Regions from separate parts of the Paenibacillus sp. P2(2022) genome, predicted to be linked through region 1. Evidence: riboswitches for the same ligand, from Rfam matches in the RefSeq annotation. Region 1 holds a riboswitch; the other holds the start of a gene.
What was found. A riboswitch is a leader RNA that binds a small molecule or an ion and turns the genes downstream of it on or off. The one in region 1 is predicted to bind ZMP and ZTP.
Positions count from the first base shown of each region.

Region 2: linked by a shared signal. The riboswitch ahead of MMB75_RS16355 (bifunctional 5,10-methylenetetrahydrofolate dehydrogenase/5,10-methenyltetrahydrofolate cyclohydrolase) and the one ahead of MMB75_RS12595 (TIGR01440 family protein) in region 1 are both predicted to bind ZMP and ZTP.

Region 1 covers NZ_JAKWFI010000003.1:191,748-195,158, reverse strand. Annotated here, with positions in the region: gene MMB75_RS12605 (manganese efflux pump MntP) at 51-611, shown strand; gene MMB75_RS12600 (low molecular weight protein arginine phosphatase) at 697-1,281, shown strand; ZMP/ZTP riboswitch at 1,360-1,441, shown strand; gene MMB75_RS12595 (TIGR01440 family protein) at 1,649-2,236, shown strand; gene MMB75_RS12590 (serine hydroxymethyltransferase) at 2,358-3,411, shown strand, end outside.
Region 2 covers NZ_JAKWFI010000004.1:457,279-460,689, forward strand. Annotated here, with positions in the region: gene desA (Delta(5) desaturase DesA) at 61-1,122, opposite strand; ZMP/ZTP riboswitch at 1,335-1,418, shown strand; gene MMB75_RS16355 (bifunctional 5,10-methylenetetrahydrofolate dehydrogenase/5,10-methenyltetrahydrofolate cyclohydrolase) at 1,532-2,398, shown strand; gene MMB75_RS16360 (cyclodeaminase/cyclohydrolase family protein) at 2,395-3,033, shown strand; gene MMB75_RS16365 (stalk domain-containing protein) at 3,253-3,411, shown strand, end outside.

The sequences.
Region 1 (3,411 bases):
CTTGTCCGCATAACGTGTACAAGAACAGACGGATAATGGAGGGATGGAGTATGCTGGCAGCCTCTGCCGATGCTGGGCAGGTTGTAACGATTCTGATCATGGCGGTAGCGCTAGGGATGGATGCGCTGTCGCTGGGCGTAGGGATCGGTATGAAGGGGATACGCCTGCGAGACGTGCTGCGCATCAGCATTGTGATTGGTTTTTTTCACATCCTGATGCCGTTGCTGGGAATGTTCACAGGCCATTATATGAGTTCTTTATTAGGCCATGTGACGACCTATTTCGCAGGGGGATTACTCATCCTTTTGGGCGGGCATATGGTGTACAATTCCTTCAAGGGAGACGGCGTACACGTATTGGATCATCGGTCGCCTTTGGGTCTTTTGCTATTTGCACTTGGGGTGAGCATTGACTCATTTTCTGTGGGAGTTTCCCTGGGGATGTTCCAGAGTGACCTGGTGCTGACTGTTCTGGCCTTTGGTTTTTGCGGGGGAGCGATGGCGATGCTGGGGCTGTTACTGGGGCGCAAGGTCAGCCGCAATCTGGGGGATTATGGAGAAGCGGTGGGCGGTGCCGTTTTGCTGGCATTCGGCTTTATGTTTATGTTTTGATTTTAACGTAGACAGTGTAAAATAAATACAGGATTTGAGTAATCCTCTGTTTATATATTTTTTCAACATACGGGGGGTGAAGACGTTGAAGAATATCTTATTTGTATGCACAGGGAACACCTGTCGCAGTCCAATGGCTGAGGGGATGCTGCGTAAGTTGGCTGCTGAGCATGGACTGGAACTGGAAGTGCGTTCCGCTGGAGTAGCTGCGATGGATGGGGCGTCGATATCCCGGCATGCAGAGGCGGTTCTACGTGATCACGATATATCCGATCAGATCACTTCAACCCCTTTAAGCGACGGGCTTGCCGAGTGGGCACATCTGATCTTAACCTTGACGCAAGGACATAAACAGCATGTCATTCAACGGTTTCCACAAACGGCGGGCAAAGTATTTACGCTGAAGGAATATGTGGAGGACCGGGACGCAGTGCTGAATGACGTACAGGAGTTAGATGGTTTGTATGCATCACAGCAGTTGATGGCTTCACTTGGACAAGAGCTATCAGCGCAGGAACGTGAGCGAATGATTGAATTACATCAACGGATTCCGGGCTTCGATATCTCAGATCCGTTTGGCGGTTCGCGGGAGGACTACGATGTCACAGCTGCGGAAATCCGTGTAGCTTTGCATAAGTTGCTGGACAAGCTAAAGGGATCTTCCGAATAAAGTCGGTACCATTCCTCTATTTTGTACGGAATCTGTTGATTTTCGAAAGTTAATCCGTTAAGATAAGGTGGAAAAATGAGAATCCGATGTAACTGGCGACAAAAGTGGGATTAACCACGATGGAGCATCGGATATACGGCCGGTCGCCTGGGCAAAAGAGCAATTCCACATAGGTGTGGACTGCTCTTTTTTCGTATACGAGCTACAGCAGATCTTCTGTTGCCTTCTTGTTCTTCCATTTTTTCTGCTCGAAATCTGAAACATCGGCTATAATATAGTCAGATTGTGATCAGGAGAGAGTGTGTTGAACTTGGGGCATGGGACCATGCCTAGTCTCTGAGAGGCTGTTCAACCAAAGGAGGTTCCAATGGTAGAACAATTGGATCATGAGATTTCACTCGAAGCACAGACCGCTTCTGTCGTGCGGGAAATTGCAGAAGTGGCCAGTCTTAAAGCTGGTCGCCTGCTGGTTATTGGCGCAAGCACGAGTGAAGTGGCTGGAAGTCGGATCGGCACAGCAGGAGCGCTGGATGTGGCTCAGCAAGTGTTGTCTGGAGTAGAATCCGTTCGCAGAGAGTATGGCTTTGATGTGGCGTTTCAATGCTGTGAGCACTTGAACCGAGCACTGGTCGTTGAACGTTCTCTACTGGAGCGATTAGGCCTGATGGAGGTTGCGGCTGTTCCTGTTCGTACAGCAGGGGGCTCTATGGCTACCGTTGCCTATCGCTCTATGGACGATGCGTGTCTGGCGGCGAATGTGCAGGCTCATGCCGGGATAGACATCGGCGAAACGCTGATTGGCATGCATTTGCGCCCGATTGCCGTTCCGTTTCGCCCAAGCCTTCGCTGGATTGGTGAAGCACGTGTGACGGCCGCGTTCACTCGTCCTCCACTTATTGGCGGACAACGGGCAGTGTACAGTCTGGAACAAGAAGCCGGCGGAAACTGCGATTAGCATTTGGCATGTCGGCATGTTTGTACTGATCTTTTTTGCATTGATGATGAGGTACCCAACAGAGGAGCAGGCATTTGCTTGTATACCCAACAATTTGACCATGGAGAGGGAGTAATCAATCATGATGGAACATCTGCGTAAAAGTGACCCGGCAGTGATGGAAGCAATGGGGCTTGAACTGAAACGGCAACGCCACAATATCGAGCTGATCGCATCTGAGAATATCGTCAGTGAAGCAGTAATGGAAGCCATGGGCTCCGTGCTTACCAATAAATATGCTGAAGGTTATCCGAACAAACGCTACTATGGTGGCTGTGAGCATGTAGATATCGTCGAAGATATTGCACGTGACCGTGCGAAAGAACTATTTGGCGCCGAGCATGCGAACGTGCAGCCTCACTCTGGAGCGCAGGCTAACATGGCGGTATATCTGGCAGCTCTTCAACCTGGAGATACTGTACTGGGTATGAATCTGGCGCATGGCGGCCACTTAACACACGGAAGCCCGGTTAATGCCTCCGGTTTGTTGTATAACTTTGCTGCTTACGGTGTACGTGAAGACAACTTCCGCATCGACTATGATGAAGTGCGCAAAGCAGCCTTCAAGCACCGCCCTCGTCTGATCGTAGCTGGTGCAAGTGCATATCCGCGTACTATCGATTTTGAAGCCTTTGCTTCCATTGCTAATGATGTAGGTGCTTTATTCATGGTGGATATGGCACATATCGCAGGTCTCGTGGCAGCAGGGATTCACCCTAGTCCAGTTCCTCATGCCCAATTTGTGACAACAACGACACACAAAACGCTGCGTGGTCCGCGTGGGGGCCTAATTCTGACTCGCAAAGCGTGGGCGCAAGCGATTGATAAAGCTATCTTCCCTGGTACTCAAGGAGGACCACTGATGCACGTGATCGCGTCCAAAGCAGTTGCTTTGGGTGAAGCGCTCCAGCCATCATTCAAAACCTATGCGCAAAACGTAGTTCGCAACGCACAGGTGCTGGCTGAGACACTGCTGGCAGAGGGGATCAACATTGTATCCGGTGGTACGGATAATCACCTGATGCTGTTGGATACCCGCAATTTGAATATTACAGGTAAGGAAGCGGAGCATGTATTGGATTCCGTGGGTATCACGGTCAACAAAAATGCTATTCCTTTCGACCCAACGAGTCCGT
Region 2 (3,411 bases), on a different contig from region 1:
CCTGCCACCCTTTTCTACTTTAGATACACCTTATTTTATCATACCAAATTCCATACAACGTTATTTTCGTTCCGTGCCTACAACAGGCGTAGGGATGGGTTTTGAAGTGCCAACACGTTTGCTAAGCAGCGGCTTTACTTGTTTAAAGGTCAGAAAGGTCTTGGTACTTTCATCCCATAGTCGGAACTTCAAAGATTCCAGACTGCTACTCACCGTAATCGTGGTCGCCTTTTGCAGCAACGGTGTCGCTTCATGTGCTTTTTCCAAATTGTAATTTGGTACTTTCGGGCTCAAGTGGTGAACATGATGAAAACCAATATTACCTGTAATCCATTGCAATACTTTAGGAAGCTTGTAGTAAGAACTGCCCTCGACGGCCGCATTAATATAACTCCACTCTTCATCATGCTCAAAATACGAATCCTCAAACTGGTGTTGCACATAGAACAGCCAGATTCCCAACATACCAGAGACAAAAAAGATAGGCGTCTGTACCAGAAGGAATGCCTGCCAACCAATAGCCCAGCACAACAGTGCATACAATGCAACAATGGATATATTCGTCACATAGGTGTTTATCTTTTCCTTACGTTTGGCTGTCTTGACATTAAACCGATAGGAAATCAAAAAAGTATAGATTGGACCTAGGCCGAACATAACCCAAGGATTTCGATATATACGATAGGCCAGCCGTGTCCATGTGGAAGCTGCTGTGTACTCTTCTACCGTGAGCACCCACATATCACCCGTGCCTCTTTTATCCAGATTACTGCTGGTTGCATGGTGGATCGCGTGACTATTTTTCCATTGGTGATAAGGGCAGAGCGTAATAATACCTGTAATCGTTCCCACAATATCGTTCAGCTTGCGACTTTTGAAAAAAGATTGATGACCACAATCGTGAAAAATAATAAACGTCCGTACCACAAACCCTGCCGCAATAATGGTAATGGGAAGCGTCAGCCAGTAAGAAACCGCTAGGCTAAGATAAGCGGCATACCACAATAGGATCAGCGGTCCCAAGGTATTGAACAGTTGCAGAACGCTGGATTTCGTGTTTATTTTCTCGTAGGGAGCCATATTTTTTTTCAATTGAGCTAACGGGAGTTGTGTCATACCCATTATGATCCTCCTTTAAAATGCAGCCCATACCTTAATCCTGTCAGGCGTACATGTTGATCTAAGCTCAGTATAAGGAGACCGCTGTATCTGCTGTAGTCATAAACGTCAGTTCGGGTATATGACATTTGTCATATAGACAACTAACCAAACCTGTTTGGCAAATGTTCACGGGTTTCTTTTCTGCTGTTATTTTGTTAAAATATAAGATATATAACGCTGTATGTGACTGGCGAAGTCAGTGGAATGAACCACGAGGGAGCATACAATCAAGCGTACCGTTCGCCTGGGAGAAGTATTTGCAGAGGATTCGTCTGTCTTGACGACCTTGTGCAAATACTTTTTTTCGTTTTCGAAGACCATGACACCCTGTTGATTCCATTATGCGATAAATTCAGAGGAGGCTCGGACTATGGCTATTATCATGAAATCCAAAGAAGCAGCTGAGCAAGTGTATGCAACGATCCGTTCCCAAGTAGAGCAAATGAAACAGCAAGGACACCGTCCCCATCTGGCAACCCTGTTGATAGAGGGTGATCCGGCATCTGCATACTATGCACGGACCAAGCAAAAAATAGCAGAGAAGCTGGGCATCTCATTTCATCTCCATACTTTTAATCGTCATGTAAGCGAAGCCGAACTTCTGCACGTGATCGGTACCCTAAATGATGCATCCCATGTACATGGCATTATGCTGGAACTCCCGCTTCCGCAACATCTTTCTGCCTCCGTTATTAAACAATCCATCGCCCCCTACAAGGATATTGATGGAATTACGCCTGATAACAAGCTGGCTACCGTTACGGGTGACGCAGGGCTATACCCCGCTACACCTCAAGCCTGTATTGAACTGCTCAAGCATTACGGCCACTCCTTGGCAGGCAAAAATGTCACGCTCGTCGGCATCGGACAGACGGTGGGACTTCCCCTTTTCCACATGCTGCAAAGAGAAAATGCCACCGTCACCGCCTGTCATGCAGGTACGCGTGATATTGCAGAGCATCTGAGCCATGCAGACATTGCCTTCGTCGCAGTCGGATGTCCTGATGTGATTACGCAGGATATGGTTCATCCAGGTCTGATTCTCGTGGATGCAGGAATTAATGAGACGCTGGAGGGTAAAATTGTGGGGGACGCTGCTCAGGACGTTGTAGAAAAGGTACATGCCATTTCTCCCGTTCCCGGCGGTGTAGGCACCTTAACGACCGCAATTTTGTACAAAAACTTGCTCAAAGCGATACATCTGCAACATTACTCCAGAGAGGTGGTTTATTCATGAGTGAACTGTCGTGGAACCAGTCCATCGGACATTTTCTGAAAGAAGCTGCAAGTGCAGCGCCTACCCCTGGTGGAGGAAGTGTATCCGCGCTGGCTGCGGCACTAGGCGCAGCGATGACCTCCATGACCGCCAACCTTTCACAAGGAGGAAAATACACGCAATTCAGTGAACAAATGGTGCAAGTCATTAGCAGTATGGAAAGATTGTCTACGCATTGTGAGGAACTGATGGCCGCAGACATCCAATCCTTTGAACAGTACATGACCGCGCTGCGTTTGCCCAAAGAAACAGACGAAGAAAAGCGCTATCGTACCCATTCCTTACAAACAGCTGTGATTGCTGCCATTGAAGTACCTATGCGCCTGCTGGAAGTATGCCGGGACGGACTATCACAAGCCTACAATATTGTGGAAATATCCAATAAAAATGTGATCTCTGATCTGGGCATCGGTGCGATTTTGTTTGAAGCAGCGGCTCAATCCGCCCTGCTCACCATTGATATTAACCTTGCCTCGCTAAAAGACTTGGATGTCAAACAATCCTACGAAGCCAAAACAGCCACACTCCTCCGTGAAATCGGACAAATTAAAGAGCAAACCTTGTTGACCGTACGCAGTCGAATCGCAAGTAGTTAGCTCATACTACGCACTAGCTGTGCTAACCCATATATTCTACCTACTTGCTAACAGAAATAACCTCCAAATCCATCTCTATTCGTTGGGTTTGGAGGTTATTTTATTGCAATTCATTATATTTGGAAAACTTTTCTATACTTTCTTCGTCTATGGATTAGGGATATTCTTTAAGATTACTTTTTCTCTTATACACATTGATCAAGAAATGAGGAAAATCGTATGAAAAGACGTGGTCTATTACTCAGTATAATTACGTTATTACTGATCAGTCCCAGGGTGTGGGCGGCCGGAAATGATTCTACATCGCATATTCGCTCCTATGATTCCGGAAGTCTGATCCAATCCGATGGAAGCTTGTGGCTGTGGGGCTATAATCAA